Regions from separate parts of the Streptomyces sp. NPDC059080 genome, predicted to be linked through region 1. Evidence: riboswitches for the same ligand, from Rfam matches in the RefSeq annotation. Region 1 holds a riboswitch; each other region holds the start of a gene.
What was found. Region 1 has a riboswitch for cyclic di-AMP ahead of ACFWWQ_RS23895 (M23 family metallopeptidase). Riboswitches for the same ligand answer to the same signal wherever they lie in the genome.
Positions count from the first base shown of each region.

Region 2: another riboswitch for cyclic di-AMP. It lies ahead of ACFWWQ_RS27280 (transglycosylase family protein); the one in region 1 lies ahead of ACFWWQ_RS23895 (M23 family metallopeptidase).
Region 3: another riboswitch for cyclic di-AMP. It lies ahead of ACFWWQ_RS05260 (M23 family metallopeptidase); the one in region 1 lies ahead of ACFWWQ_RS23895 (M23 family metallopeptidase).

Region 1 is NZ_JBHYGX010000037.1:39,680-51,872, forward strand. Features, by position in the region: gene ACFWWQ_RS23845 (ABC transporter permease) at 1-900, shown strand, start outside; tRNA gene ACFWWQ_RS23850 (tRNA-Phe) at 999-1,072, opposite strand; tRNA gene ACFWWQ_RS23855 (tRNA-Asp) at 1,077-1,151, opposite strand; tRNA gene ACFWWQ_RS23860 (tRNA-Glu) at 1,199-1,271, opposite strand; gene ACFWWQ_RS23865 (metallopeptidase family protein) at 1,469-1,819, shown strand; gene ACFWWQ_RS23870 (hypothetical protein) at 2,225-2,752, shown strand; gene ACFWWQ_RS23875 (DEAD/DEAH box helicase) at 2,978-5,122, shown strand; tRNA gene ACFWWQ_RS23880 (tRNA-Lys) at 5,329-5,401, shown strand; gene ACFWWQ_RS23885 (PP2C family protein-serine/threonine phosphatase) at 5,658-6,797, shown strand; gene ACFWWQ_RS23890 (DUF2332 family protein) at 6,940-8,046, opposite strand; cyclic di-AMP (ydaO/yuaA leader) riboswitch at 8,432-8,585, shown strand; gene ACFWWQ_RS23895 (M23 family metallopeptidase) at 8,598-9,773, shown strand; partial or broken gene ACFWWQ_RS23900 (aldo/keto reductase) at 10,012-10,952, shown strand; gene ACFWWQ_RS23905 (protein kinase family protein) at 11,209-12,193, shown strand, end outside.
Region 2 is NZ_JBHYGX010000054.1:118-6,622, reverse strand. Features, by position in the region: gene ACFWWQ_RS27300 (exopolyphosphatase) at 1-461, opposite strand, end outside; gene ACFWWQ_RS27295 (DUF501 domain-containing protein) at 458-1,006, opposite strand; gene ACFWWQ_RS27290 (septum formation initiator family protein) at 1,154-1,609, opposite strand; gene eno (phosphopyruvate hydratase) at 1,854-3,143, opposite strand; gene ACFWWQ_RS27280 (transglycosylase family protein) at 3,612-4,286, opposite strand; cyclic di-AMP (ydaO/yuaA leader) riboswitch at 4,292-4,502, opposite strand; gene ACFWWQ_RS27275 (transglycosylase family protein) at 4,722-5,792, opposite strand; partial or broken gene ACFWWQ_RS27270 (cytochrome P450) at 6,024-6,505, opposite strand, start outside.
Region 3 is NZ_JBHYGX010000005.1:33,101-45,293, reverse strand. Features, by position in the region: gene ACFWWQ_RS05275 (GNAT family N-acetyltransferase) at 1-839, opposite strand, end outside; gene ACFWWQ_RS05270 (HPr family phosphocarrier protein) at 1,099-1,380, shown strand; gene ACFWWQ_RS05265 (GntR family transcriptional regulator) at 1,676-2,371, opposite strand; gene ACFWWQ_RS05260 (M23 family metallopeptidase) at 2,601-3,377, opposite strand; cyclic di-AMP (ydaO/yuaA leader) riboswitch at 3,391-3,546, opposite strand; gene ACFWWQ_RS05255 (M16 family metallopeptidase) at 3,791-5,173, opposite strand; gene ACFWWQ_RS05250 (M16 family metallopeptidase) at 5,212-6,549, opposite strand; gene ACFWWQ_RS05245 (DNA topoisomerase (ATP-hydrolyzing) subunit A) at 6,844-9,291, shown strand; partial or broken gene ACFWWQ_RS05240 (transposase) at 9,768-10,214, shown strand; gene ACFWWQ_RS05235 (CobW family GTP-binding protein) at 10,278-11,651, opposite strand.

The DNA of each region.
Region 1 (12,193 bases):
GTGCCGACGGCGATCGTCGGGCAGGAGACCGCTCCGGGCGGCGGGCCGACGCGCGAGAAGATCTTCGCCGACGGCATGGAGAAGGCGCTGAACGCCTCGCTGCGGCTCACCGCGTACCCGACGTATGCGCAGGCCAGGAAGGCGGTCGAGGAGCAGCGGGAGTTCGCGATCGTACGGCCGCGGGGGCCGGGCGTGGAGCTGGACGTGGCGGGCGCCGCGGGCGCGTCGGTGGCGGAGCTGCTGGCCACGACGGGGCCGCGGGTCGGCGAGGCGGTCGGGGTGCCGGTCCGCGTCCAGGACATCAAGCCGCTCCAGAAGGGCGACCCGCGGGGTCTGGCGCTCTTCTACATCTCGCTCGCCGCGGTGATCGTCGGCTTCGTCGGCGCGATCCAGCTCAGCGTGCACGCCCGCGCCCTCAACCCGGCCGAACGGATCGCCTTCACCGCCGCGTACGCGCTGCTCGGCGGCTTCGTCATCGCCGCGGTCGTCGACTGGTGGCTGGGCGCGATCCGTCTGCCGTTCGTGCACTCCTGGCTGATCCTGGCGTTCACGATGTTCACGACCGGCATGGTCTTCACGATGTTCAACACCTTGATGGGCCGTTGGGCGATGATCCCCACCTGGGGCGTGATGGTGCTGCTCGGCAACCCGTCCTCGGGCGGCGCGGTCTCCTGGCCGCTGCTGCCGTCGGTGCTCGGCCACATCGGCCGGTGGCTGCCCCCGGGCGCGTCGGTCAACGCCCAGCACACCGCCGTCTACTTCGCCGGCTCCCAGCACCTCTTCCCGTATCTGGTGCTGGCAGGCTGGGCGGTGGTGTCCAGCACGGTCTTCTGGGTGTGGCGCCACCGTTACCCGGGCGGCCGGGAGACGGAGAAGCCCCCGGCGCACGCGACGGAGTGAGCGGTGGCGGGCGCCCCACCTGGCGGGCGCCCCACCGGGCGGGGGCCGCACACGAAGAAGGCCCCGATCCGAGGATCGGGGCCTTCTCCCAATGGGTGTGGCTGGGGCCGGGGTCGAACCGGCGACCTATCGCTTTTCAGGCGATCGCTCGTACCAACTGAGCTACCCAGCCGCAGCGGTCCTGACGGGATTTGAACCCGCGGCCTCCACCTTGACAGGGTGGCGAGCACTCCAAGCTGCTCCACAGGACCTTGCATTGTGCGGAACGACGTGAGTCATTCTTGCACACGGTATTGCGTGCCCCCAACGGGATTCGAACCCGTGCTACCGCCTTGAAAGGGCGGCGTCCTGGGCCACTAGACGATGAGGGCTGATGGCCCGCCTCGGCGTCGTTACCGGCGCCTTCGGGGACGTGAGAAGCATATGGGATGGGGGGACCGTTCGCCAAAACGGTTGACCTGGCGTCGCCGCGACGACCTGTGGCGGGGCGCCGGGCGGCCTCCCACAGGGCGGGCCCGGGGCGTGCCGGGGGCGGCGCGATACGGCGGTGGGGGCGGACAATGGCCCCGTGCTGGAAATGACGCGCGAGGAGTTCGAGGAACTGGTCGCCGAGGCGCTCGACCGGATCCCGCCGGAGCTGACCCGGCTGATGGACAACGTGGCGGTCTTCGTCGAGGACGAGCCGCCGTCCGACGATCCCGGTCTGCTCGGGCTCTACGAGGGGACGCCGCTCACCGAGCGCGGTGAGTGGTACGCGGGCGTGCTGCCCGACCGGATCACCGTCTACCGGGGGCCGACGCTGCGGATGTGCGACACCCGGGAGGACGTCGTCGCCGAGACCGAGGTGACGGTGGTCCACGAGATCGCCCACCACTTCGGCATCGACGACGAGCGGCTGCACGCGCTCGGGTACGGGTGAGGCCGGGTACGGGTGAGGGGTGCGGGGGCTTATTCGTCGGACCGGCGCGTCGGCCGAGCCGTGCGCGCGGCGCGCGTGAGTGACCGCGCGTGAGTGACGGTGCCCTCGTGGCGGGTGGTGGGCTCGTGGCGGGTGGTGGGCTCCGGCCGGGGCGGTCGCGTGGGCGTGCCCGGGATCGGGGCGGTCCGGCGCGTGTCCTCGGGCGGGGCGCGGGAGTTGGGCAGGGCGTCCCCCGCTCTTCCAGCCGGCCGCGCCGACGCCTGCCGCCGTCCGCGCCCCGGACACGGAGGTCCGCCCGTGCGACCGAACCCCGCGACTCCCGTGCTTCCGGCGGGCGCCGTCCCGCCGTCTTCCGGAGCGTCCCGCGCCGTGCCAACGCCCGCCCCCCGTAAGGACGGTGGGCCCGTGCGCCGGGCCGTGGCCGCGGTGGCCGTCGCCGCGTCGCTGACCGCCTCGCTCGCCGGGTGCGTGAGCGTGACCGGCCCCGGCCATGCGCCGCGGCCGGTGGGCGGTACGGCCCCGCGCGGCGGTACGGACGACCGGGCGCCGCTCGCACCGGGCGGGCTCACGGCCGACGGCAGCGGCTCGGGACCGCACCGCATGGGGCCGCCCGCGGCCACTCCAGGGACGGGGGAGCAGAGCATGGGCCGTACCGCGGCGCCCGGGGCCGGACGCGCGCCGGGGCCGGGCGCCACCGCGCCGCCCGCGCCGTCCCGTACCGCCGGGAGTCCGGAGCGCGGGCCGGACTCCCCGGCGGGCCCGCGGCCGTCGCCGTCGGGTCCGGCCTCCGGGCCCGCCTCGCCCGCCGGGCCGACGCCTCCGGCGACTCCGGGAAGCCCCGTACCGCCGTCCGGTGACGTCGGGACGCCGACCGCCGGGGCGTCCGGGCCCACGCCGCAGGCGCCGGGGCCGCTGCCGAGCGTGCTGGGCTGACGCCCGGCAGGGGCCCGGCGCTGTACCGGGGGGCGGCCATTTGCCTTACCGGGGTGGAGGTGCGTATGGTGGCAGATCGTTTGATCCCATTTGCCCGGCGCCAGAAAAGAAGCGCGCCGCGTGGCGCGTTCTCTCCCTTGCCGTGGCTGACCGCATTGAGGCGGTCTCTGTGAAATACACGGAGTTTGGGCGCGTGCCGAGACTCCGGAAGGTTTCGCATTTCGCATGTCCATTTCCACTGAACAGTCCGTCCTGCCCGCAGACGCCGAGCAGGCCGTGACGGGGCTTCCCGTCGAGGCCGCCGAGCAGGCCCCCGAGGCCGCCGAGCAGGCCCCCGAGGCCGCCGAGCAGGCCCCCGAGGCCGTCGAGGCCGTCGAGGAGGCTGCCGCCGACGAGGAGCCGCAGATCACCTTCGCGGACCTCGGTCTCGACGAGAAGATCGTCCGCAAGCTGGCGCAGAACGGCGTCACCACGCCGTTCCCGATCCAGGCGGCGACCATCCCGGACGCCATCGCCGGGCGCGACATCCTCGGCCGCGGCCGTACCGGCTCCGGCAAGACCCTCTCCTTCGGTCTGCCGCTGCTGACCCGCCTGTCCGGCGGCCGCACCGAGAAGAAGCGCCCCCGCGGCGTCATCCTCACCCCCACCCGCGAGCTGGCCATGCAGGTCAGCGACGCGCTGCAGCCCTATGGCGACGTCCTCGGCCTGAAGCTCAAGGTCGTCTGCGGCGGTACGTCCATGGGCAACCAGATCTACGCCCTGGAGCGCGGCGTCGACGTCCTCGTCGCCACCCCGGGCCGCCTGCGCGACATCATCAACCGCGGAGCCTGCTCGCTGGACGAGGTCGAGGTCGCCGTCCTCGACGAGGCCGACCAGATGGCCGACCTGGGCTTCCTGCCCGAGGTCACCGAGCTGCTGGACCTGGTGCCGACCGGCGGCCAGCGGATGCTCTTCTCCGCCACGATGGAGAACGAGATCGGCACGCTGGTCAAGCGCTACCTGAACGAGCCGGTCAGCCACGAGGTCGACAGCGCCCAGGGCAACGTCACGACCATGACCCACCACGTCCTCGTCGTGAAGCCGAAGGACAAGGCGCCGGTCACCGCCGCCATCGCCGCCCGTAAGGGCCGCACCATCATCTTCGTCCGTACCCAGCTCGGCGCCGACCGCGTCGCCGAGCAGCTGCGGGACGCCGGGGTGAAGTCCGACGCGCTGCACGGCGGTATGACGCAGGGCGCGCGGACCCGCACCCTGGCCGACTTCAAGGACGGCTACGTCAACTGCCTGGTCGCCACCGATGTCGCCGCGCGCGGTATCCACGTCGACGGCATCGACCTGGTCCTCAACGTCGACCCGGCCGGTGACCACAAGGACTACCTGCACCGTTCCGGCCGTACGGCCCGTGCGGGCCGCTCCGGCACCGTCGTCTCGCTGTCCCTGCCGCACCAGCGCCGGCAGATCTTCCGCCTGATGGAGGACGCGGGCGTGGACGCCTCGCGCCACATCGTCGGCGGTGCGGGCGCCTTCGACGAGGATGTCGCCCGGATCACCGGCGCGCGGTCGCTCACCGAGGTCCAGGCCGAGTCGGCCGCGAACTCCGCCAAGCAGGCCGAGCGCGAGGTCCAGGAGCTGACCCGGGAGCTGGAGCGCGTGCAGCGTCGCGCCAACGAGCTGCGCGAGGACGCGGACCGGCTGACCGCCCGCGCCGCCCGTGAGCGCGGCGAGGACCCGGCCGAGGCGCTCGCCGCCGTCGCCGCGACCGTGGAGGCCGCGGCCGTCGAGGTCCCGGCCCAGGCCGACGCCCCCGAGGAGCGCCGCCCCGCACAGCGTGACGAGCGCGGGAACTACGAGCGCCGCGACCGTCGCGATGACCGGTCGGGTGGCCGTTCTTTCGAGCGTCGTGATGACCGTCGTGATGACCGGTCGGGTGGCCGTTCTTTCGAGCGTCGTGATGACCGTCGTGACGACCGGTCGGGTGGCCGTTCTTTCGACCGTCGTGACGACCGCCGCGACGACCGTTCCGGTGGCCGCTCGTTCGACCGTCGTGACGACCGCTCCGGCTCCGGTTCCGGCTCCGGTTCCGGCTCCGGTTCCGGCTTCGGCCGCGACCGCGGTGAGCGTCCCAGCCGTCCGTTCAACCGTGACGACCGCTCCGGCAGCCGTCCGTCCTCCGGCGGCTACCGTTCCGGTGGCGGCGACCGTCCGTTCAACCGTGACGACCGTTCCGGTGGCCGCCCGTCCGGTGGCTACCGCCCCGGTGGCAGCGACCGTCCCTACGGCCGCCGTGACGACCACCGTGGCTCGGGTGCGGGTGCCGCCGGTTCCTTCGGCCGCCGCGACGACAAGCCGCGCTGGAAGCGCAACGGCTGACCACAGCTGACTCCGGACACCACGACGCCGTGAACCGGCGCCGCCGCTCCGGCCGCAGGGCCCGTACCGCACTCAAGTGCCGTACGGGCCCTGCGCGTTGAGGCCCCGAACCCGCCACGAATGCGCCCGCCCGGCACCGCCGCGGAGCGCCCCGGGCGGCAATGCCTTCGGGGCGCGGGAGGGTGTCGGGCTATGCTGCTCGGAGCGGGCCATTAGCTCAATTGGCAGAGCAGTGGACTTTTAATCCATTGGTTCAGGGTTCGAGCCCCTGATGGCCCACCGGATTCATCGCAGGGATGCTCTGCTGACCTGCGGTTCAGCGCCCCGGCCGGGGTTATCGGCCGGGGCGCTTCGTGTTTCCGGTGCCGTGTGCGAGCCGTCGGGCCGTCAGACGTTCCGTCCGCCCGTGGGTGACCCGTCCGGCCCCTGTCGGCTCGCGCACCGGGGGCGGGGCGGAAAGCCTTGGGAGGCCGAGGAGCGGGCGGGTGTGGTGGCGGCCCGTGGACGGGCGAGGCGTGGGAAGAGGCCGGTGCGGATGGCGCGAGGCGGGCGGTTCCGCACGGCGGACCGGGAGCGGCGGGCGCGGCGGGCGCAGATGTCGCCCCTCGGCCGCCGGCTGGCGCGCTGGCTGCCCGCCCTGCTGATCATCGGCGGCATCGTCTTCGAGCTCGTCGCCCCCGCCCGCTTCACCGCCTCGCCGTTCTTCTCGGCGGCGCCGCTGGTCGCCGCGCCCCTGTACTCGCTGCGGAACACGGCGCTCACTGCGCTCGCGGCGCTGCTCGGCGAACTGGGCGCGGCGCTCTTCACCGATGTCCCGGACACCAGCCTCTCCGTCACCGAGGTCTTCACCGTCTTCGTCGTCGCCGTCCTCGCCCTCGGCATCAACCGCGTCGTACGGCTCTCCGACGCCCGGCTCGCCTCCGTACGCGATGTCTCCGAGGCCGCCCAGCGGGCCGTGCTGCCGACGCCGCCGGAGCGGATCGGGGGGCTGGCGGTCGCCGCCCGTTACGTGGGGGCGCAGGCCGACGCGCGGATCGGCGGGGATCTCTACGCGGTGCAGGAGACCCCGCACGGCGTACGGCTGATCGTCGGAGACGTCCGGGGGAAGGGGCTGGAGGCGGTGGAGGCGGCGGTGATCGTCATCGGGGCGTTCCGGGAGGCGGCGGAGCAGGAGGCGACGCTGGAGGCGGTGGCCGGCCGGCTGGAGCGGGCGCTTCAGCGGGAGGGGCGGCGGCGCGAGGGGGTGGACCAGTACGAGGGGTTCACCACGGCCGTGCTCGCGGAGATCCCGTCCGGGGAGCGGGCCGCGCTGCGGGTCCTGAACCGGGGGCATCCGCCGCCGCTGCTGCTCGCCCCGGACGGCGGGCTGCGGACGGTGGTGCCCGCGGTGCACGCGCTGCCGCTGGGGATGAGCGAGGTGGCCGGGTGGCCGGACCGGGCGGACGAGGTGTTCTTCCCCGCCGGTGCGGTCCTGTTGCTGTTCACGGATGGGCTGACGGAGGCGCGCAACCGGACGGGCGAGTTCTACGACCCGGTGGCCCGGCTGCGCGGCCGGGTCTTCCCCGGGCCGGACCGGCTGCTGGACACGCTGGTCGCCGAGGTCACCCGGCACACCGGCGGGGCGGGCGCGGACGACATGGCGTTGCTGGCGGTGCAGCGGCCGTTGGAGGAGTAGGCCCGGTCGGTGCGCGGTGCGCGGTGCGCGGTGCGCGGTGGGGCGGCTGGCGCGGGCGGGGCATCGCGGGGCGTGCGGGGCCGCGCCGACGCGCGGGGCGTGCGGCCGGGCCCCGCGCGCCGGTGCGGCCCCGGGGCGCCCCCTACGCCACCCAGTGGATGCTCTGGCCGTGTGCTCCCGTCAGGGCCACCGGGCGGTCGTCGAGCGCGAGGGTCAGCAGCCGCTCCTGGCCGGCCGGGGTGAGGCGGTCGGCGGTCGGGGCGGGCCGCCACGGGGTGACGGAGTGGTGCTCCTGGGAGATCCAGTGGCCGCCGCCCGGCCGCGCGGCGAGCAGCGTGCTTACCTGGGCGGCGAACCGTTCCCGGTGCGCGGGCGGCAGATAGGGCAGCACGGCGGTGTGAAAGACGACGAGCGTGGCGTCTTCCGGGATCCGTGCCGCCAGCGCGGGCAGCTCCTCGACCAGGTCGCCGCGGACGATCTCGGGCCGCGGCGCCGTCCGTACCGCGTCCACGGCGGCCGTCAGACGCTCGGCGCGCTCCGGGGTGCCCGGCCACACCAGGGACCGCAGCCAGCGCAGCGCCTCGGGGTCGCCCACCGGGTCGAGCGGGGCGAGATCGATGCCGCCGCGCCACACGATCTCCGGCAGCCGCGCGGGCGGTGCCGCGTCCTCCTCGGCCACCAGGGCCTCCCGCCCGACGCGGCACCGGAAGGTGACCGGGCTGTCCGGGGCCCCGAGGGTGGGCGCCTCCGGGGGCGCGACCGATTCGGGCGTCCCCGGGGCGGCGTCCGGCTCGTACGCGTACCGGTAGCGCTCCGGGTGGAGGCAGAGACCGGCCGAGGTGCCCACCTCCAGGAGGGCCAACGGGCCGCGGAGACGGGCCAGGAGGGGCAGCAGGGCGGCGCAGCGGGCCGGTTCGTCGGTCTGGGTGGAGCGGCTCATGACGACCGCGCGGACCTCGTGCCAGTGCCGGATCGTCCACTCGCGCCAGCGGCTGTACGCCAGCTCGCCGCGCGGGCCCTGCTCGGCGTGCGGGCCGTCGAGGTGGCGGACGGCCGCCAGCAGGAGGTTGGGCTGCTGCTTGTTGCCCAGCGGGAGGGAGGCGGCGAGGAGTTCGCACAGCTCCGGGTCCTGCCCGATCCGCGCCGCCAGCTCCTCGTGGGCCGCACACCGGCCCCGCGCCTCCCACCAGGAGAAGTCCTGGTAGCGCGCTGCCAGGGCCCGTGCGTTGTTGACGAAGTCGACGACCATGATCAGACGCTACTGCCCTCACGGAGCGTGAAGGGTATGCACCCCTCCGCATAACAACTGATGCACAATCACGCGGAGGCCGTTTCGTGAAGGGCAATCAAGTCGCCCGTTTTTATCGGACGTTGCCCCGAAAAGTCTTGGCCAAAGACCGTAGTCGGATGGAGCGGATTCGCGGGATCGCTTGGAAATCGACGGCGATCTCTATTACTGTCCGATAACGGAGCGCGGTCGTCCCAGCCGTCGCAGAGGCGGCACCGTGCCCCCACGCCGAATCCCGTACGCGCTCTTCAGGTATGCCGGGCACTCAGGCACACCGGTGGTCACTTCCGTATACGGCGCCTCCTTGCGCGCCGGTACACCGATATTTCGTGAACTGCCGTGACGTGTCCTGAATTTGCCTCGGATGGCCCGAGCGGCGCTGAGGGAACCGGGGAACCACCACCATGGGGTGAATCGGACGCCTCGGCCAGAGGCCGCCCGTAGGAGACCTTCCTGCTCCGAACCCGTCAGCTAACCCGGTAGGCGCGAAGGAAGGAAAGGAGTGCGCCCCCGTGGCGTCCAACAGGCTTGCCCCCGAGGCCCCGTCCGCCCCTCACCTCCCCCAGGATCTCTCCGGGTCCCTTACCGATACGGCCACCTTCGCCCCGGACCCGTTCGCCCCGGGCGCGTTCGCCCCGGAGGGCCCTGGTCCGTACGGTGCGGCGGACGACGGGCCCAGTGGGTGGAACCCGACCGAGGAGTCCGTGCGGTCCGTCCGTGGCCGCCACCGCGTCGCCAAGCAGCGGGGCGGTCTGGCCCGGGGCGGCACGGTCCTCGGCGTCGGCGTGATCGCGGCGGTCGGCGCCGGCGGCATGGCGACCGCCGAGGAGAAGCCGCCGGTCCCGATCTCCATGCCGGACCTCGGCTCCCTCGCCGCCGACGTCACGGGAGCGCTGCCGGACGCCGAATCACTGCCCGGCATCGGGTCGTTGCTCGGCTCCTCCGATGACGCGGGCGACGCGTCCGGGACGGCCACCGCCGCGGCGCCGCTGTCGTCCGCCGGGATCACCACCGAGGACGGCCAGGGGGCCGGCGCCGGAGAGGCGCTGCGCAGCCGCATCCTCCAGCAGGCCGACACCCAGCAGGCGGCCGCCGAGCGCGACGCCCGGGACGCCGCCGAACACACCGCCCTCGTCCAGGCGGAGAAGACCGCGGCGACGGACCACAAGGCGGCGGTCGCCGATGCGAAGGCGGAACGGGCCGAGGCGGCGCGCAAGGAGGCCGCCGCCCGGGCGAAGCACGAGGCCGAGGCCCGCGCGAAGGCGGAGGCCGCGCGCCTGGCCGAGCTGGCCAAGAGCTATCTGCTGCCGGTCACCTCGTACACCCTCACCGCGAGCTTCGGCCAGGCGGGCGACCGCTGGGCCGCCGACCACACCGGCCAGGACTTCGCCGCTCCTACGGGCACGCCGGTCAAGGCCGTGCACTCCGGGACCATCACCCAGGCGGGCTGGGCCGGTGCGTACGGCTACCGCATCGTCCTCACCCTCGACGACGGTACGGAGCTGTGGTTCTGCCACCTCTCGTCGATGGTGAAGACCGGCGGCAAGGTCGCCACCGGCGAGGTCATCGGCCGCGTCGGCGCCACCGGAAACGTCACGGGCCCCCACCTCCACCTGGAGGTCCGCCCCGGTGGTGGCGACCCCATCGACCCGATGCCGTGGCTGCGCGGGCGGGGCCTGAACATCTGAGGACGGGGAGCGCGAGGGGCGGCCCGGGGCGTGCGCGGTGGTGCCGCGCGCCGGGCCGGACCCCGGGCGGGCCGGATGCGTGGCCGGGGCGTGCGCGGTGGCGGCGCGCGCCGGTCGTGGCCCCGGGCGGCGCGTGCGAGCGCTGCGCCCGGGGCGGGCAGTTGAGGCGGCTCTTCGGGCGGGCACGCGGATGCCGCGCCCCGGAATACCCCGGCCTCGCCGCGTGTTGAACCCACGCATGACCACCACACGTAGGCCGCTCGGTTCGCTCTCCGTCTCCCCGCTCTGCCTCGGCGGCAACGTCTTCGGCTGGACCGCCGACGAGGCCGAGTCGTTCGCCGTGCTCGACGCGTACGTCGCCGGCGGCGGCAACTTCATCGACACCGCCGACGTCTACTCGGCCTGGGTGCCGGGTAACAAGGGCGGCGAGTCCGAGACCGTCATCGGCGACTGGCTCGCCGCCCGCGGCAACCGCGACGACGTCGTCATCGCCACCAAGGCCGGCGCCCACCCCGACCTCAAGGGCCTCTCCGCCGACACGATCAAGAAGGCCGTGGACGGTTCGCTGCGCCGCCTGCGCACCGACCACATCGACCTCTACTACACCCACTACGACGACGAATCCGTCGAGGTCGGCGAGTTCCTGACCGTCCTCGACGACCTCGTCCGGGCCGGAAAGGTCCGCGAGATCGCCGCCTCCAACATCTCGGCGCGGCGCCTGGAGGAGGCCCTGACCTTCTCCGAGCGCGAGGGCCTCGCCCGTTACGTCGCCGTCCAGCCGCAGTACAACCTGGTCTCCCGCGACACCTACGAGGGCGAGCTGGCCGATGTTGCCGCCCGCCACGGTCTGGGCGCCGTCCCGTATTACGCGCTCGCCTCCGGCTTTCTGACGGGCAAGTACCGCCCCGGTACGGACGTCGACAGCGCCCGGTCCGGCAGGCGTCCGCGTACCTCGCCACCGAGCGCGGCGTCCGCGTCCTCACCGCCCTCGACGCCGTCGCCGCCGCCCATGGTGCGGAGGTGGCCACCGTCGCCCTTGCCTGGCTCGCTGCCCGCCCCACGGTCACCGCCCCGATCGCCAGCGCCCGCACCACCGCCCAACTCCCCGCGCTCCTGGCCGTACAGGACCTCCGGCTCAGCGCCGAGGAGCTGACGTCGCTGGATGAGGCTTCGGCGTAGGCGACGCAGGGCGGGGTAAAGCGACACAAGGCGGTGTAAGGCGATGTAAGGCAACACAACGCTATGTAAGGCAACACAAGGCGACGTAAGGCAACACAAGGCGGCGTGAACGGGTGGGCCGGCCTTGGGTGTCGGGCGTCCAGGGAGGGCCTGCCCGGTGCCTGCCCGGTGCATGGGTAGACGCCGGGGTACGGGGCCGGGAGGCCGTATGTGCCGGGAAGCGGAGTCGTCCATGGATGAGGCCCACGTATCAGGTATGAGGCCCGCGGCGGAGACCGAGCCGCTTCCCGCCGCGCGTCTGTCGGCGTACGCGGACGTGGGCGCGCGGCTCTCGCTGCTGAGCGACCGCGGGCTCGGCGACGCGGTGGCCGCCGCTCCGGCGCGCGGTTCGGGCATCGGCGGCCGGCGGGCGGAGATGGAGGTCGAGGGGCGGCGGGTCTTCGTCAAACGGGTCCCGCTGACCGACCTCGAACTGCGGCCGGAGCACGTCCGCTCGACCGCCAACTTCTTCGGCCTTCCCCTCTACTACCAGTACGGGGTGGGCTCAGCGGGGTTCGGCGCCTGGCGGGAACTGGCTGCGCACCTCATGACCACCGCCTGGGTCCTGCGGAACGCGTACGCGGGCTTCCCGCTGCTGTACCACTGGCGCATCCTGCCGGACCGGCCCCCGGGCGACTTCGCCGACGCGTTCGGCGGCGTCGAGGGGGCCGTCGCCCACTGGGAGGGTTCCTCCGCGGTACGCCGTCGGCTGGAGGCGATCGGCAGCTCCTCCTTCAGCCTGGTGCTCTTCCTGGAGCACGTGCCCCGGACGCTCGCGGACCGGCTCGCCGACCTCCGGAACGGCGCCTGGGCGGAGCCCGGCGGCAGCGCGCCCTACCGCTGGGCGGAGAACGAGCTGCTGCGCGGCACCGAGTTCATGAGCGCCCACGGGCTGGTCCACTTCGACACCCACTTCGCCAACCTGCTCACCGACGGCCACCGGGTCTACTTCACGGACTTCGGCCTCGCCCTCAGCCGCGACTTCGACCTCTCCGCCGAGGAGACCGCCTTCCTCGCGGACCACCTGGTGTACGACCGCTCGTACGCGCCGGGGCATCTGCTCCGCCACCACCTGCCGGAAGCGGTGCGCGGCGGCATCGATCAGGGAGCCTTCCTGAAGGCTTGGATTGCGGGTCGTCGGCCCGATGGCGTTCCGCCTGAGATCGCCGCGCTCATCGATCGGCATGCTCCGCATGCGGTGG
Region 2 (6,505 bases), on a different contig from region 1:
AGGTACGGGCGGGCGAAGCCCGCCCGTCGCCCGCCACCACCCTTCCCGGGAAGGCGCTCCGCACCTGCAGCCTCCATGCCGGTCAGCTCGCGGGTGGCGCCGGTGAAGGAGAACTCCGCCTCCTGGTCGCCGGTGATGACCTCGGGCTCGACGCCGAGGATGTCCACCACGCCGCGGACGAAGTCGTCGCGGTTCTCGGCGTCGCGGGAGGCGGACGTCGCCACGAACCGGGTGCGCTCCGCGCCCAGCTCCGCGATGACCGCGGCGTACTCACGGCAGGCGGCGAAGGTCCGCTCCAGCGCCTCGGGCGCGAGCCGCCCGGTGCGGTCCACGCCCTGGCCGAGGCGGACGATCTGCATCCGGCGGTCCAGCTCCGTCAGCTCACCGGTGGCCGGGTCGACGTCGGCGACCAGCAGGCGGATGGAGTTGGTACCGCAGTCGACGGCGGCGACCCGGGTCATTCGGCGTCTCCTTCGGCGGCGGCGGTGTCCTGGCAGGGCGTGACGCACGGGCCCTTGCGCCACCACTCGGGCAGCATCGCGAGCGCCTCGTCGCCCAGTGGGTTGACGCCGGGACCGGTCGCGAGGGAGTGGCCGACGAGGACGTGCAGGCACTTGACGCGGTCCGGCATGCCACCGGCGCTGGGGAAGCCCTGGAGGACCTCGATGGCGTCGCGGCGGCGGATGTAGTCCTCGTGGGCGGCGCGGTAGGCGGCGGCCAGCTCGGGGTCGGTCGCCAGCCGCTCGGTCATCTCCTTCATCACGCCGTTGGCCTCCAGCGTGCCGATGGCGGAGGCCGCGCGCGGGCACGTCAGGTAGTACAGCGTCGGGAACGGCGTGCCGTCCTCCAGGCGCGGGGCCGTCTCGACGACATCCGGCTGGCCGCAGGGGCAGCGGTGGGCGATGGCCCGCAGGCCACGCGGCGGGCGGCCCAGCTGCCCCTTGAAGGCGGCGATGTCCGCGGCGGTGGGCTCGGTGGGCTCGGTCTGGGGCGGAGGCGTGTCCATGTGCGCTTTCGGTGGGATCTTCGGTGGGATCTTCGGTGAGCTTTCGGCCGCGGACGGGCGGACGCGGAGGGTGCCGTCGCGTCGCCGCCCGCGGGTCGGGCAGGTCGGATCAGGCGGTGCCGGGCAGCCGGACCGGGGTGCGGCGCGTCACCGGTCGGCCGTGTCGACGTCGGCCCAGAGGTTCTCGTACCAGGGGCTTCCGGCCGCTCCCGCGCCGTCGCGCCGAGCACCGTCGTCGGCGCGCGATCCGTCCTGGACGATATAACCCGTCTCGCCGGGGCGGACGAAGTGCAGATGCAGCCGGGCCTGCTGCTCGACGTGGGCGGGATCGCGCCAGCGGGACTTCTCGTCGCGCAGCCGGTCCAGCGCCTCGGCCGCCTCCTGGGCCTTGCGGCGCTGGTCGGCGATGTCGGAGCGCTGCGAGACGTACTGCCGTATCGGGTAGGCCAGGGCCACGACGAGGGAGCACATGACGAGGGCCAGCAGGGCGGCCCGTCCGGTGAGGCGGTTGCGGCGGGGGCGCCGGACGCGCTGGACGCGGGCCACCGCCTGTTCGCCGAGCGCCTTGAGCCGGGTCGCGGTCGAGAACCGGTCCGCGGACACGTCGCCTCCCCTGTTGGCCGACTGTCATGGAGTTCGTACGCTCCCGCCGGGCGGGGCCGTTCGGAAGCGCAGCCGTCCCCGGCAACGGTACGGGACCGTCGCCGGGGACGAACGCAGGCCGTGACGGCGGGTGGCCCGCCCACGGCCGGGCGGAGCGGGGCGCACCCTCGCCGGGGGAAATCAGCCCTTGCTGTGCTTACTGGTTCGCAGAGCGCTGTGCTTACTGGTTCGCAGAGCGCTGTGCTTACTGGTTCGCAGAGCGAAACCGCGGGAAGGCCGAACGGCCGGCGTAGACCGCCGCGTCGTCCAGGATCTCCTCGATGCGCAGCAGCTGGTTGTACTTGGCGACGCGCTCGGAGCGGGCCGGGGCGCCGGTCTTGATCTGGCCGCAGTTGGTGGCGACGGCCAGGTCGGCGATGGTGACGTCCTCGGTCTCGCCGGAGCGGTGCGACATCATGCACTTGAAGCCGTTGCGCTGGGCCAGCTCGACGGCGTCCAGCGTCTCGGTGAGCGAACCGATCTGGTTGACCTTCACCAGAAGGGCGTTGGCGGAGCCCTCCTCGATGCCGCGGGCCAGGCGCTCGGGGTTGGTGACGAAGAGGTCGTCGCCGACGAGCTGGACCTTGGCGCCGAGCTTGTCGGTGATGACCTTCCAGCCGGCCCAGTCGTCCTCGAACAGCGGGTCCTCGATGGAGACCAGCGGGTAGGCCGCGACCAGCTCCTCGTAGTACTCCGTCATCTCGGCGGCGGAGCGGTCCTTGCCCTCGAACTGGTACGTGCCGTCCTTGTAGAACTCGGAGGCGGCGACGTCCAGGGCGAGCGCGATGTCCTGGCCGGGGGCGTAACCGGCCTCCTTGATGGCCTCCAGGATGAGGTCGAGGGCCTCACGGTTGGAGCCGAGGTTGGGGGCGAAGCCGCCCTCGTCGCCAAGGCCGGTGGCCAGGCCCTTGCTCTTCAGGACCTTCTTGAGGGTGTGGTAGACCTCGGCGCCCCAGCGCAGCGCCTCGGAGAAGGACTCCGCGCCGATCGGGGCGATCATGAATTCCTGGATGTCGACGTTGGAGTCGGCGTGCGACCCGCCGTTCAGGATGTTCATCATCGGGACGGGCAGGACGTGCGCGTTCGGGCCGCCGAGGTAGCGGAACAGCGGCAGGTCGCTGGCCTCGGAGGCGGCGTGCGCGACGGCGAGGGAGACGCCGAGGATGGCGTTGGCGCCCAGCGAGCCCTTGTTGTCAGTGGCGTCCAGGTCGAACATGGCCTGGTCGATGAGGCGCTGCTCGGTGGCGTCGTAGCCGACCAGCTCCGGGCCGATCTGCTCGATGACGGCGAGGACGGCCTTCTCGACGCCCTTGCCCTGGTAGCGGTTGGGGTCCCCGTCGCGCAGTTCGACGGCCTCGAAGGCGCCGGTGGAGGCACCGGACGGGACGGCGGCCCGGCCGGTGGAGCCGTCGTCGAGGCCGACCTCGACCTCGACCGTGGGATTACCTCGCGAGTCGAGAATTTCGCGGGCTACGACGACGTCGATGGACGGCACGTTGTCTCCTTCATGGGTGTCTGGAGTTCTGCGGCACGAGCCTAACGGCCCCCGGGACTTCCACTCGCTCCCGGCCCGCGCAGCGGGCCGAAAGGTGCCTCGGACGCCGGGTGCCGGACATTCGGCAACGAAGGCCGCGGAACGGAAAAGCGGCTGATAAGGGGCGGGCACGACGCTGTGTCCGGCACCAGGGTACGGAACGGCGAAACCCCGCCTCGGCGCGCGGAGGGCGGCATCGGCGGTGAGCCGGTGCCGCCCCGGGGACGTGCGCGCCGGGCGGGGCATCCCGTGGGGAAGGTCCGCGGGTGAGCGGGGGCTCCCGGGCGGGGCCGTGGCCCGCGGGGTCCGGGCGGGCGGCGCCGCCTCCCGGTCCGGTGTGCCGCACGTGCCGCCGTACGCATGGGCGCGGTGGACCGGGAGGGGCGGGGAGCCCGGGGTGCGGGGCGGTGGGCGGGCCCCGCGCGGGGATCAGACGTGGAGCTTCTGGCCCGGGAAGATGAGGTTCGGGTTGGAGCCGATGACGGACTTGTTGTCCGCGTAGACCGACTTCCAGTTCTTGCCGTGCGCCTTGGCGATCTTGGCCAGGGTGTCGCCGGACTTCACGGTGTAGTTGCCGTGGCCCATGGCGTGGTGCTGGGGCGCCGGGGTGGTGTGCTGCTGCGGGGCCTGCCGCTGCGGGGCGGCCTTGGGCTGCGCGGCCCGCTGCTGCGACGCCTGCTGCTGCGGGGCGGCCTTGGTGGTGGAGCCCGTGTTCAGGTCGGGGGACGGGCCGCCGGCGGTGAGGTTGCCGGCACCGGCGCAGGACCAGGCGCCCGGGCCCTGGATGGCGAGGAGCTTCTCGGCGGCCTGGATCTGCTGGGCCTTGGTGGCCAGGTCGGCGCGCGGGGCGAACTGCTTGCCGCCGGCCGCCGCCCAGCTGGACAGGGAGAACTGCAGGCCGCCGTAGTAGCCGTTGCCGGTGTTGATCGACCAGTTGCCGCCGGACTCGCACTGGGCGACGGAGTCCCAGGTGGAGACCGAGGCGGCGGAGGCGGAGGTGGCGCCCATCAGCGGGACGGCCACGGCGGCACCGGCGACACCGGCGAGGGTGGCGACGCGGACGGCCTTGGAGGGGCGACGGTGCTTGGCCTTGTTCATCAGCATGTTTTCGTTTTCCTCACCGACGCCTACGAGGTGAGCTGTCGGGTTCGGGCGGTGTGGATTGCCCGGCCGTGTGTTCCTCACACACGGCTTCACCCCAAGCCGGTTGACCCGCTTTCACGGGCGGGACCGGCACTTACCTTGGGTCCCCCGCTCCTGCCTTCGGCGCTTGCGCGTCGACCACCTTCGCCCACCGGCAGGATTCGGCGTGTGAACGAAGGGCCCGCTTTGGCGAGCGATGCCGACCGTAAACAGAACCCCCCGCGTCGTTCAAACCCCACTTTCTGGGCACAGTTGACCGCCAACGACCGCAGAGGGCGCATATTTCCGCAGGTAGGACATGGTGTGGAGGCGAAGGGCAGGTCGCGACGCCACGGATGTCAACGAGAGCCATGTCTCACTTTCGCCAAAAGGGGCAAAGCAGTTCATCTCCCTCGATCAGTGGCCCAGATCGAGGAGTTGGCCTGGGCGGATGAGGTCCGGGTCGTCGCCGATGACGTCCTCGTTGCGCTCGTACAGCGCGGGCCAGCCGCCCGGCAGCTCACGCGCCTCGACGATGGCTGACAGGTTGTCACCGGGGCGCACGGTGTACGCGCCCTCGCCCGGGTCCGTCCGCTCGCCGCCCCGCGAGGCGTGCCGCCCCGGGGCGCGTTCGCCGTCCCCGTCGGCGTCACTGCCGCCGCGGTGGCGCCCGGAGCCGTCCCCGTCCGCCGGGGGCGTCGTACGGGACGGGTGCGAGGGCCCGGACGGGGTGGAGGCGTGGCCGGACGGGTCGCCCGACGGGCCGGGCCTGCCGGGCCTCCCCGAGCCTTCGGGCGCCTCCGGGGAGTCGGTGGTGCCGGGCGTGCCGGGCGAGGCGGACGGGGCGGGGGCGCCGGACGGGTCCGGCTGACCCTTCGGGGCGGACGGGTCGGCGGTGTCCTGGTCCGGGTCGTCGGGGGTCGGGGTTCCGTCCTGACCGGTGTCCGCGCCCGTACCGGTGTCCGTGCCCGTACCGGTGTCCGTGCCCGTGCCGGTGTCCGTGCCCGTGCCGGTGTCCGTGCCCGCGCCAGTGTCCGTGCCAGTGTCGCCGCCGTCCGCGGCGGCGGGCGGGGTGGTGACGGTGCCGCCGGGGTCGACGTCGGGGGTTCTGCCGCCCTTGGTGAGTCCGGCGCCGGCCGCGCAGCGCGGCCAGGCGTCCGGGCCGCGGTCGGCGAGGATCGCCTGGGCCACGGCTATCTGCTGGGCGCGGCTGGCCAGGTCGGGGCGGGCCGCGTACTCCAGCCCGCCGTGGTCGCGCCACATGTCGAGGGTGAGCTGGAGCCCGCCGTAGAAGCCGTTGCCGGAGGCGCTGGACCAGATGCCGCCGGACTCGCACTGGGCGACGCGGTCCCAGGTGGTGGCGTCGGCGGCGTGGGCGGCGCCCGCGCCGAGGAGGGGCAGGGCGAGGCCCGCGCCGGTCACACCCGCCGTGACAAAGAGGGCCGGTGCCTGGCGGGGGCGACGGTGCCTGCCGTTGCCGGTGCGCATGCGATTGCCTTTCGAGCGGCGGTTGAGTTGTCCGCCCCGACGACCCGGCCCGGCCGCCGGGATCCGGTACGGCCGTCCACCGGGCAGTGGAGCGCTTGTCCGGTGGCAAGGTAGCCGGGCTCACGGGGCGTCACAAGCCGGTGTAGCGGAGATCACGCGTAGGTCACGTGACTGATGGAGCGTCAACTTCCGGGCCGTGGGCGGCCGTCCGCGCCGGTGGACGGCGTGTCGTCAGGGGGCCGGGGTGAACGCCACGGGGAGGGTGCGCAGACCGCGCATGATGAGCCCGCCGCGCCACCGCAATGCATCAGGTTCCGCCGCAAGCCGGATGTCGGGCAGGCGGGTCAGGAGGGTGGCGAGGGCGGTCTGCCCTTCGAGGCGGGCGAGGGGCGCGCCGAGGCAGTAGTGGATGCCGTGGCCGTAGCCGAGGTGCGGGTTGTCGGTGCGGCGCAGGTCGAGGGTGTCCGGGGCGTCGAAGCGTGCGGGGTCGCGGTCGGCGGCGGCGAGCACCACCAGGACCGGATCGCCCTCGGCTATCCGCTCGCCGCCGAGCGTCAGCTCCTCGGTCGCGAACCGCCAGGTGGCCAGCTCGACCGGGCCGTCGTAGCGCAGCAGTTCCTCGATGCCGGTGGCCAGGACGTCGGTGTCACCGCCCGCCAGTGACTTCTGGAGGAGTTCGCGCTGGTCCGGGGTGCGGAGCAGGGCGTAGGTGC
Region 3 (12,193 bases), on a different contig from region 1:
ACCGCGAGGTCGACCGGGCCGTCGATCTCCCGCAGGGAGCGGACGGCGGGGACACCCTCGGGGTCGAGGCGGTCGGTCCCCTCGGGGAAGGCGCGGTTGACGGCGTGGACGCGGCCGGTGAAGCCGGAGTCGAGGACATGGCGCAGGGCGGTGCGGCCGACGCCGCCGGGCGTGCGGCCGGTGCCGATGACGGCGACCGAGCCGGGGGCGAGGAGCCGCTGCATGGAGCGGGCCTCGGCGCGCTGCTCGCGGCCGCGCATCACGGCCATGGACTGCTCGGTCGGTTCGAGGTCGAATTCCAGCCGGACGACGCCGTCCTCGAAGGTGCGCTGCTGGGTGTACCCGGCGTCCGTGAACACCTTGATCATCTTGGAGTTGGCGGGGAGGACCTCGGCGGCGAACCGGCGGATGCCGCGCTCCCGTGCGACGGCGGCGATGTGCTCCAGCAGCGCGGAGGCGACGCCGCGGCCCTGGTGGGCGTCCTGCACCAGGAAGGCGACCTCCGCCTGGTCGTCCCCCGGGTCCGTGGCCGGCAGACCCCGGTCGTTGATCCGGTCGTAGCGGACGGTGGCGATGAACTCGCCGCCCACGGTGGCGGCGAGGCCGACCCGGTCGACGTAGTCGTGGTGGGTGAAGCGGTGCACGTCGCGGTCGGAGAGGCGGGGATAGGGCGCGAAGAAGCGGTAGTACTTCGATTCGTCCGAAACCTGTTCGTAGAAGGAGACCAGGCGCTCGGCGTCGTCCGGGGTGATCGGGCGGATCCGGGCGGTGCCGCCGTCGCGCAGCACCACATCGGCTTCCCAGTGGCTCGGGTACGCGCGATCCGGCGGCTGCTGCATGCGGACAGCGTACGGCCGGGCACCGACAACCGGCTCGTGCGCGCGGGCGGGGCCGGGCGCCGGGCCGGCGGCGGGCGTCCTGGCGGCAGTCGTCGGGCGGCACCCGCGGACCGGTCCGGACGTGGTGCGGACGAGGTGCGGACGAGGTACGGACAAGGTGCGGACGAGGGTGCGGAACACCGGAGGTGGGGCTTCCGGAGCACCCGCGACCGCGCGAGAGACTGGTCTAGATAACTGTGACGACTTGAAGGGCAACACCATGGCTGAGCGCCGCGTCAATGTCGGTTGGGCCGAGGGGCTGCACGCCCGTCCTGCCTCGATCTTCGTCCGTGCGGCCACCGCCGCCGGCGTTCCCGTGACGATCGCCAAGGCCGACGGCGCCCCCGTGAACGCGGCCTCGATGCTCGCGGTGCTGAGCCTGGGCGCCCAGGGTGGCGAGGAGATCGTGCTCGCCTCGGACGCCGAGGGCGCGGAGGCCGCACTGGAGCGCCTGGCGAAGCTGGTCACCGAGGGCCTCGACGAGCTGCCGGAGACCGTCTGAACCGGGACGCCGCCACCTCCCCGCAGCCGGGGAAAGGCCCCACCGTCACGGCCGGAAACGGTCACCGCGGCGGGGCCTTTCGCGTTCCGGGCAACGGAACGGCCACCGCTCCCCGGGGCGGCACCTGTCCCCCGCTCGCAATTCGCCGCAGCCCCGGCGGGCACCGCACGACCGAATACATGAATACGCATCTACGCGGTTGCGGCAATTCCCGGATGGCGCGTTTTCCGGCACCCGTTTCCGCAATTCCCCGAACAGATCCCGCCACCCGCCGGTCGCCCCGTATACCGCGCCCCTATGAAGAACGCACCCGCCCGCTGCTGACGGGACGTTGCGGATGGCGCACCGCGGCCGGCTGACGGTGCCGCGGGCGGTACGCCGGGAGCGACCGCGCGACATGCGACGCCATCAGGGCGCGCGCCGCCTCTGCGTCGCCCCGGGCCACCGCGTCCAGCACCGCACCATGGTCGTCCCAGGTCTCCACATACCGCGCCGGAAGCTCGACGACGTACATCCACTCGATCTTCCGCCGCACCTGGGTCAGCAGCGCGGTCAGCCCCGGATTTCCCGCCGCCCGCGCCAGCGTCTCGTGGAACCAGCCGTCCAACCGGGGCAGATCGCCCGGACAGCCGCGGCGGGCGCGCTCCCTGCCGAGCCGCACCACGCCCCGTAAGACCTTCAGATGCGCGTCGGTGCGGCGGACCGCCGCACGGGCGGCGCCCATCGGCTCCAGGAGCGCGCGCAGGTCCAGGAGGTCGGCCGCCTCCTGGACGGTGGGCGCCGCGACGCAGGCGCCCGCGTGCCGTCGCGCGGTGACGAACCCCTCGGACTGCAGGGTCCGCAACGCCTCACGGACCGGCACCCGGGAGACGCCGTAACGGGTGGCCAGAATGTCCTCGACGAGCCGGCTGCCGGGGATCAGCACGCCGGAAACGATGTCGTCGCGAATCGCCGCGGAGATGCGCTGCACGGAAATCTGGCCTTGCGTCATCGTGGGCGCCTCCACCGTCCTCCCCGGAAAACGCCGGTGTACGGCGCCTTTTCGGCGACTCTATTCGACGGTGGTGGCGCCTTTACCGCCTTCACGCATTCATGGAGATCTTTTGGTGAGAGCCTTCCCTGACCGCCGGGAAATCCAGCCATCCGCTGTACAGCACCGGACGCACCGGAGCCCCGGGCGCCCGGTGAGGGCGGGCCGGGGCTCCGGGAGGCGAGATGGATCAGACGTTGACGCCGTGCGACCGCAGGTAGGAGATCGGGTCGATGTCCGAGCCGTAGTCCGGACCGGTCCGGGCCTCGAAGTGCAGGTGCGGGCCGGTGACGTTGCCGGTCGCGCCGGACAGGCCGATCTGCTCATGGGGCATCACCTGCTGGCCGACCGAGACACCGATCTGCGACAGGTGGCCGTACTGGGTGTACGTGCCGTCGTTCATCTTGATGACGATGTTGTTGCCGTACGCGCCGCCCCACCCCGCCTCGACGACGGTGCCCGCGCCGACGGCGTGCACGGTGGTGCCGGGGTCGGCGTGGAAGTCGATGCCGGTGTGCGTACCGGAGGACCACAGTCCGCTGGACGCCTGGTAGGCGGTGGAGACGTACGAGCCGGAAATCGGGGCGACGAAGGCGTTGAGGCGCTTGCGCTCCTCCTCGCGGGCGGCGCGGACCTCGGCCTCGTGCCGCTTGTCGGCCGCCGCCTTGGCGGCCCGGGCCTGCTTCTCCGCCTCGGCCTCGGCCTTCGCCTTGGCCTCGGCGGTCTCGGCGACGGCCTGCTGCGCATCGGCCTGGGCCTGGACGCGCTCGGCGAGTTCGTCACCGAGGACGACGGCCCGCTGCAGGCCCGTGTCGTGCGCGGCGCCGGACGTGGCGGCCATCGCGGGAGAGGACACGGAGACGACGACGCCGGAGGCGGCGAGACCGGCGATGCCGGCGATGTTGCGGGTCGTCCGGGCGCTGCGGCTCGGACGGCGGTGCTTCCCGGTGGCACGGGTGAACGCCATGTGCTGGCTGGTTCCTTTCCTTCCCTCTCGCCTACCGGGTTAGCTGACGGGTTCGGAGCAGGAAGGTCTCCTACGGGTCCCTCCGGAGAGGCGCCCGATTCACCCCAGGGACGTGTGGGTCCCCGGCTCCCCTGGCTCGCGCCGTACGGGGACTCGGCGATGGCTGTCCGATGCCGCGGTTGCGGCGTGCAGCTGGCGGACAGCGCGCATGAAGCTAATCGTGACAACTTTCAATCGGCAAACAGAAACGCCATATTGTGCGTCACGCCACACCGGCGCGACGGAACCAGCGGCCAGCAAATCCGGACATAAAGGGGATCCCGAGGGTGGCCTTCCGCCCTCGGGATCCCCTTTTGTTCCACTGTGCCGGGCCGCCGTGACGACCCGGCCGGGGCCACCGCTCCTCCGGCTCGTCAGCCCCTGACGACCGTCACCTCGCCGATGCCCAGCGCCCGGACCGGCTCGGCGATCTGCGCCGCATCACCGACCAGCACCGTCACCAGCCGGTCCGCCGGGAACGCGCTGACCACGGCGGCGGTCGCCTCGACCGTACCGGTCTCGGCCAGCCGCGCGTACAGCTGCGCCTGGTAGTCGTCCGGCAGATGCTGCTCCACCTGGTCGGCGAGGGTGCCCGCTACCGCCGCCGCCGTCTCGTACTTCAGCGGCGCGACGCCGACGAGGTTCTGCACGGCGACGTCCCGCTCGGCGTCCGTCAGCCCCTCCGCCGCGAGGGTACGCAGCACCTTCCACAGGTCGTCGAGGGCCGGACCGGTGGACTCGGTGTCGACCGAGCCGCTGATCGCCAGCATCGAGGCGCCGGTGGAGCCCCCGGGCGCGTCCGGCGCCGACGAACGCAGCACCTGCCCGAAGGCCCGCACCCCGTAGGTGTAGCCCTTCTCCTCACGCAGCACCCGGTCCAGACGCGACGTCAGGGTGCCGCCCAGGCAGTACGTGCCGAGGACCTGCGCAGGCCACTGGCGGTCGTGGCGGTCGGCGCCGATCCGCCCGATGAGCAGCTGCGTCTGCACCGCTCCGGGGCGATCGACGATCACGACGCGGCCGGTGTCGTCCGCGGTGATCGGCGCGACGGCGACCGGCTCGGCGGCGGACCCCTGCCAGGCGCCCAGCGTGTCGGCGAGCGCCGCGTCCACGTCAATGCCGGTGAAGTCACCGACGATCACGACGGTGGCCGCCGCGGGCCTCAGATGCGCCGCGTAGAACGCCCGGACGGCCGCCGCGTCGATGCGGCCGACGGTCTCCTCGGTGCCCTGCCGGGGCCGCGACATCCTGGACGACGCGGGGAACAGCTCCTTGGACAGCGCCATCGCGGCGCGGCGCCCCGGGTTGGCCAGCTCGTGCGGGATCTCGTCGAGACGGTTACGCACCAGGCGCTCCACCTCGCCCTCGGGGAAGGCCGGGGCGCGCAGCGCGTCGGCGAGCAGCCCCAGGGCGCGCGACAGCCGGGAGGCCGGGACCTCCAGGGAGACCCGCACCCCGGGGTGGTCGGCGTGCGCGTCCAACGTGGCGCCGCAGCGCTCCAGTTCGGCGGCGAATTCCTCGGCGTCGTGCCGGTCGGTGCCCTCCGACAGCGCCCGCGCCATGATCGTGGCGACACCGTCCAGGCGCTCCGGCTCGGACTCCAGCGGCGCGACGATGTCGACCTCGACGGCGACGACCTGCTGGCCGGGGCGGTGGCTGCGCAGCACCGTCAGGCCGTTGGGCAGCGCACCGCGCTCGGGCGCCGGGAAGGCCCACGGCTTGGGCGCCCCGCCCCGGGGCTGCGGGTGGAAGGTCATCTCGCTCATGGCCAGGTCCTCGCGGGTCGTGGCGTCACTCACCGGTCCGCCTCCTCGTCGTTGTCGGCGCTCTCGTCGGCGGCGGTCGGCTCGTACACCAGCACCGCGCGGTTGTCGGGGCGCAGCCGGGCCTGGGCGACGGCGTGCACCTCCTCGGGCGTGATGTCCAGAACACGCCCCACGGCGGTCAGCGCCAGCTGCGGGTCGCCGAACAGGACGGCGTAGCGGCACAGTTCGTCGGCGCGCCCGCTGACCGTCGCGAGGCGGTCCAGCCACTCGCGCTCCAGCTGGGCCTGCGCCCGCTCCATCTCCTCCGGGGTCGGCCCCTCGGCGGCGAACCGGGCCAGCTCCTCGTCGACGGCGCTCTCGATGTCCGCGACCTCCACGCCACCGGACGTCTTGACGTCCAGCCAGCCCAGGGACGGCGCACCGGCCAGCCGCAACAGGCCGAACCCGGCGGCGACGGCGCTGCGGTCGCGGCGCACCAGGCGGTTGTAGAGGCGTGAGGACTCGCCGCCGCCCAGGACGGTCAACGCGAGATCGGCGGCGTCCGCCTCCCGGGTGCCGTCGTGCGGCAGCCGGTAGGCCGACATCAGGGCACGCGAGGGCACCTCCTCCTCGATGACCTCCCGCAGCTGGCCGCCGACGGTGTCCGGCAGGGCACCGCTGCGCGGCGGCTGCTTGCCGTCGTGCGAGGGGATCGACCCGAAGTACTTCTCGACCCAGGCGAGCGTCTGCTCGGGGTCGATGTCGCCGACCACCGACAGGACCGCGTTGTTGGGCGCGTAATAGGTGCGGAAGAACGCCCGCGCGTCCTCCAGGGACGCCGCGTCCAGATCGGCCATCGACCCGATGGGCGTGTGGTGGTAGGGGTGGCCCTCCGGGTACGCCATGGCCGTCAGCTTCTCGAAGGCCGTGCCGTAGGGGACGTTGTCGTACCGCTGGCGGCGTTCGTTCTTGACGACGTCGCGCTGGTTCTCCAGGGACTCCTCGTCGAGCGCCGTCAGGAGGGAGCCCATGCGGTCCGCCTCCAGCCAGAGCGCCAGCTCCAGCTCATGGGCGGGCATGGTCTCGAAGTAGTTGGTGCGCTCGAAGCTGGTGGTGCCGTTCAGCGAGCCGCCTGCACCCTGCACCAGCTCGAAGTGGCCGTTCCCCTTGACCTGCGCGGACCCCTGGAACATCAGATGCTCGAAGAGGTGGGCCAGGCCGGTACGGCCCTTGACCTCGTGACGCGAACCTACGTCGTACCACAGGCAGACGGCTGCCACCGGCGTCAGATGGTCCTCCGAGAGCACCACGCGCAGGCCGTTGGCCAGCCGGTGCTCGGTCGCTGTCAGGCCGCCGGAGCCGGCTTTTTCTGTGGCCGTGTGACCCATGGGCATGTACGTCCCTTCGATCCGCTTGCGAAGAAGTCCTGTCACTGTATGCAATCGCGTCGGCATCTGGCGAAGTTCCCGTGCGGCCGCCCCCGTACGAGCGGCGGGAGATGCGCCACGGCCCCGTGGAGGGGAGTCGCGTCCGGCGTTGTCGGTGGGGCGGTCCACAATGGTCCGCGTCGGAGTCAGCAGACTCACCGGTCGATCCCCCGCCGGTCGGACCGGCAGCTGTTCACCAACGGCTGGTCGACCCACACATCGGCAGTAGACGCAGCAGAAGGAGCCGCAGCCGCGATGGCCCGCCGCAGCACGAAGACCCCGCCGCCGGACGACTTCGAGGAGAGGATCCTCGACATCGACGTCGTCGACGAGATGCAGGGTTCCTTCCTTGAGTACGCGTATTCGGTCATCTACTCCCGCGCCCTGCCGGACGCCCGGGACGGCATGAAGCCCGTGCACCGCCGCATCCTCTACCAGATGAACGAGATGGGCCTGCGCCCCGACCGTGGCTACGTCAAGTGCGCCCGCGTCGTCGGCGAGGTCATGGGCAAGCTCCACCCCCACGGCGACGCCTCCATCTACGACGCCCTGGTGCGCATGGCACAGCCGTTCTCGATGCGGCTGCCCCTGGTGGACGGCCACGGCAACTTCGGCTCGCTCGGCAACGACGACCCGCCCGCCGCGATGCGGTACACCGAGTGCCGGATGGCGTCCGCGACGACCCTGATGACGGAGTCGATCGACGAGGACACCGTCGATTTCGCGCCGAACTACGACGGCCAGGAGCGGGAGCCGGTCACCCTCCCCGCCGCCTACCCGAACCTTCTGGTCAACGGCGCATCCGGTATCGCTGTCGGTATGGCGACAAATATGCCGCCGCACAACCTCGGCGAGGTCATCGCCGCCGCCCGTCACCTCATCAAGCACCCCAACGCCGACCTCGAAACGCTGATGCGGTTCGTGCCGGGTCCCGATCTGCCCACCGGTGGCCGGATCGTGGGGCTGGGCGGCGTGCGCGACGCGTACGAGAAGGGCCGCGGCACCTTCAAGATCCGCGCCACGGTGGCGGTCGATAACGTCACCGCGCGCCGCAAGGGCCTCGTCGTCACCGAACTGCCCTTCAGTGTCGGCCCCGAGAAGGTCATCTCGAAGATCAAGGACCTGGTCGGCTCGAAGCGGCTGCAGGGCATCGCCGACGTCAAGGACCTCACCGACCGCGAACACGGTCTGCGCCTGGTCATCGAGATCAAGAACGGCTTCAACCCGGAAGCCGTCCTGGAGCAGCTCTACAAGCTGACGCCGATGGAGGAGACCTTCGGCATCAACAACGTCGCCCTCGTCGACGGCCAGCCGCTGACCCTGGGCCTCAAGGAGCTGCTGGAGGTCTACGTCGACCACCGCTTCGAGGTCGTGCGGCGGCGCAGCGAGTTCCGCCGCGGCAAGCGCCGCGACCGGCTGCACCTGGTGGAGGGCCTGCTCACCGCCCTCGTCGACATCGACGAGGTCATCCGCCTCATCCGCTCCAGCGAGAACAGCGCCCAGGCCAAGGAGCGGCTGATCGAACGCTTCTCCCTGAGCGACATCCAGACGCAGTACATCCTGGACACGCCGCTGCGCCGGCTCACCAAGTTCGACCGCATCGAGCTGGAGGCGGAGCGCGACACGCTGCGCTCCGAGATCGAGCAGCTGACCGGCATCCTGGAGTCGGACGCCGAGCTGCGCAAGCTGGTCTCCGGCGAACTCGCCGCCGTCTCCAAGAAGTACGGCACCGAACGCCGCACCGTCCTGCTGGAGTCCGCCGGTACCTCGGTCGCCGCGGTACCGCTGGAGGTCTCCGACGACCCGTGCCGAGTACTGCTGTCGTCGACGGGTCTGCTGGCCCGGACGGCTGGTGGGGACACCCCGTTCGACGCCGACGCCAAGCGCGTCAAGCACGACGTCGTCGTCTCCGCCGTGCCCGCGACCACGCGCGGTGAGGTCGGCGCCGTGACATCGTCGGGACGGCTGCTGCGCCTGCCGGTGATCGACCTGCCGCAGCTCCCCGAGACGGTGGCCGCACCCAGCCTCGCCGGTGGCGCACAGCTGTCGGAGTTCCTGACCCTGCAGAACGGCGAGACCCTGATCTGCCTGACCACACTCGACGAGTCCTCACCGGGCCTCGCACTCGGCACGGAACAGGGCATCGTCAAACGCGTGGTGCCCGACTACCCGGCGCACAAGGACGAGTTGGAGGTCATCACCCTCAAGGAGGGCGACCGCATCGTCGGCGCCGCCGAACTGCGCACCGGTGAGGAGGACCTGATCTTCATCACCGACGAGGCACAACTGCTCCGGTACCCGGCCTCGCAGGTCCGGCCACAGGGCCGCCCGGCGGGCGGCATGGCCGGGGTCAAACTCGGCGCGGGCGCCAAGGTGCTCTCCTTCGGCGCCATCGATCCGGCGGCCGACGCGGTGGTCTTCACCGTCGCCGGTTCGCACGGCATGCTCGACGACTCGCTGGCGACGGCCAAACTCACCCCGTTCGACCAGTACCCACGCAAGGGCCGCGCGACCGGCGGCGTACGCTGCCAGCGCTTCCTGAAGGGCGAGGACTGCCTCACCCTCGCCTGGGCAGGCGCGGCCCCCGCCCGCGCCGCCGACGCCAAGGGCGCCCCGGTGCCCCTCCCGGAACCGGACCCGCGGCGCGACGGCTCCGGCGTACCGCTGACGAAGCCCGTGGCAGCGCTGGCGGGGCCGGCGTAGAGGGATCGGCTACGGCGACAGCCGCTCGGAGGGGGCGCACCCGCACTGTGGTGTGGGGGCGCCCCTGACGCTGTGCGGGGGGGGGTGGACGCAGAGGTGCGGAAGGGGCGGTTGCGTTGTCGTCCGGTCCGGTGCTGCTCCGTTGTTCCTAATTCGTGAGTAGGCGGTTCCAGATCAGCTCGTGGGTGAGCTGTTGGACTGTTGAAGTGGGTTGGGTTCGTAGTGGTCGCGTGGGCGCCGGGCAGACTCCTGTCGGTTCCCGGTCCGTTGATGCCTTACGAGAGAACGGTGGCGCCGGCGGCTTCGGGCCGCTACGGAACCCAACCCGGCCCCCCGCACGTAGATCGTTGCGGTGTGAGCCCGTCGCAGGGCGACCTCTTCGCTTCCTCCCGAGCCACCGAGCTCTTCGTAAGACAGAGGCCCCTGCGGCGCGCTGGTGCCGCGAACGGCTAGTGAGATGGCGGGCCGAAGAGTACGCAGCCTGCGCGGCCGCCGCAGACCTCGCGACGGCGGTGGAGGAGCATTTTCGCCGGCACCCGGACGCTGAGATCCTCCTCAGCTTCCCCGGCCTGGGGGTACAGCTCGCCGCCCGGGTGCTCGCCGAGATCGGAGACGACCGCAGCCGCTTCGCCGACGCCCGCGCCTTGAATGCCTACGCGGGATCAGCCCCCATCACTCGCGCTTCGGGCAAGAAACGCTACGTGGGACGGCGTTTCATCAAGAACGACCGGCTGATCACCGCCGGATTCCTCTGGGTCTTCTCCTCGCTGAGAGCCTCTTGTGGGGCTGACGCGCACCACCGCCGACGACGCGAGCGCGGAGACTGGCACGCCCAAGCCCAGCGGCACCTGTTCAACCGCCTGATCGGCCAGCTCTACCACTGTTTGCAGACCGGACAGTTCTTCGACGAGCAGCATGCCTTCACCTCCTCAGCAGCGGACTTGGCCGTCGCGGCTTGGCTTCTCAGACACGTGAGATGTCTCTCGTTATCGCTCGTGACCGTCTTGGTCATCGCGGTCGGCTACGTAGCGCAGGACGCCCCACATGGCGCGCTCCAGTAGGTCGTCGTCGTGGGGTGACGATGCGTCTTGGGGTGATGTTGCACGCTGCCGCGGTCGGTTGTGCGCAAGCGTGTCATCGGGGGACGGCGCGGTGACAGTCACTGCTTCTGTCATCCTGCATGCACACAACTGCTCCTGCAGTGACCCCGCGTCGATACGGCTACCGATGAGCACGAGCTGCGTACAACGCTCCTCGCCACGCTCCCAAGACGTCGGGTAGAACCGAAGAAAATCACCCACCGCGTGTACTCCGAACTTCTGTCTGCTCCCCGGAACGTCGAAGTGCACGAACCCCTTGATGCGATACAGACCTGCCGGGCGACTGTCGAGAAAATCCATCAACCGACGCGGGTGCATGGCGACACGCGAGGTGAACTCCACGGTCTGGTAACCGCTGTGAAGGTGTTGCCCGTGGCAGTCGCCCGAACACGGCTCGCCCTCATGCGGCGGCGACTGTCGCTGGCCCTCGCCCGACGCGTCATGCGCACGCGCACTGACACTGACATCCACCACGGCCACTGGGGCATGCTGTGGTTGGGGGTGCTGACTGTCGCGAGCCACGGTGCCCGGCTGACAGTCACTCCCCGAACTGATACGTGTCACCGCCTCCGCGTCATGGTGACGCGCCGCGCGGTAGTCGGCCGTTTCCCGCAACAGGTCCTCGAACGACAACTGCTTCATCGCCGGGTCACAGTCGTCTCCCGGTCCGCGGTCGAAGAACACCTCCGGGGCGATGCGTCCGTACGCCGCGCAGATCACGGGCCGTCCCGGCGCCAGCTCCCCCAAGGTGGTGGCGAGCCGTTGGCGCTGCTCGTCACCGATACGGTCAGCCTTGTTGAGCACGACAAGGTCGGCGATGCCGACATGCCGGTCAAGTTCGGGATGGCGGCCGCGCATTGCCTCGAACTCGGCGGCATCGACGACCTCTACCAGGCCACCGTAAACAATCCGGGTGTTCTCGCTGGCGAGGATCATGCGGATGAGTTCCTGTGGCTCGGCCAGGCCGCTGGCCTCGATGACGATGACGTCGATACGGGCCGCGGGCCGTGCGAGACGTTTCAGGTATTCATCCAACTCGCTGGTGTCGACCGCGCAGCACAGGCATCCGTTGCCGAGCGAAACCATCGAGTCCACCTGACCGGCGACTGCCATCGCATCGATCTCGATGCTCCCGAAATCGTTGACGATAGCGCCGATGCGTGTACCGTCACCTGCCGCCAGAAGGTGGTTGAGCAACGTGGTCTTGCCCGATCCCAAAAAGCCGGCAAGGACGACAACCGGGATCTGCTGCGTGGCCAAGGGGGCGCCTCCATGATTCGGAGACCGGGCCGCAGCGCGGGTGACCGACCGAGCGGACCGGAGGAAACGGGCTGCCGATCGTAACGGACCCCTGATGCACCCAGGCGAGGTAGTCCAGCCGACGAAGTGAGGCGGCCGCATCCACCTCGATCAGCGGGGCCGTCGACCTCCCACGTGCTCTTCCCCATGGCTGACAGCAACACGGACGGGCCGGTGCATCCGGCCTCGCGACGGTATCCACGCCCGCGGGTCAAGCCAGGCCACAGCGTCTGTGGCCGCGGTGCCAGCACGCCGAAGTTGCGGTGCTCCCCGCCCTGAGAAGCACCGCCCCGGCTGCCACTGCTGGGCGTAGTGGGGCCCCATGCCCAGGGCTCCCGCTGGGCCCCAATCGCTCTGGCCGCTATGCGGCCAGGGGCACCCGAGCCCGCCCGGCCTTACCGCCGCCCCGGCCGACGGGACCGCCCGGCAGACTGTCGCCCCGGCCCGCCGGCAGGTCGTGCCGCCCCGCGTGGCCCCGTCGTAGCGGCAGACTTCCTGCGGCG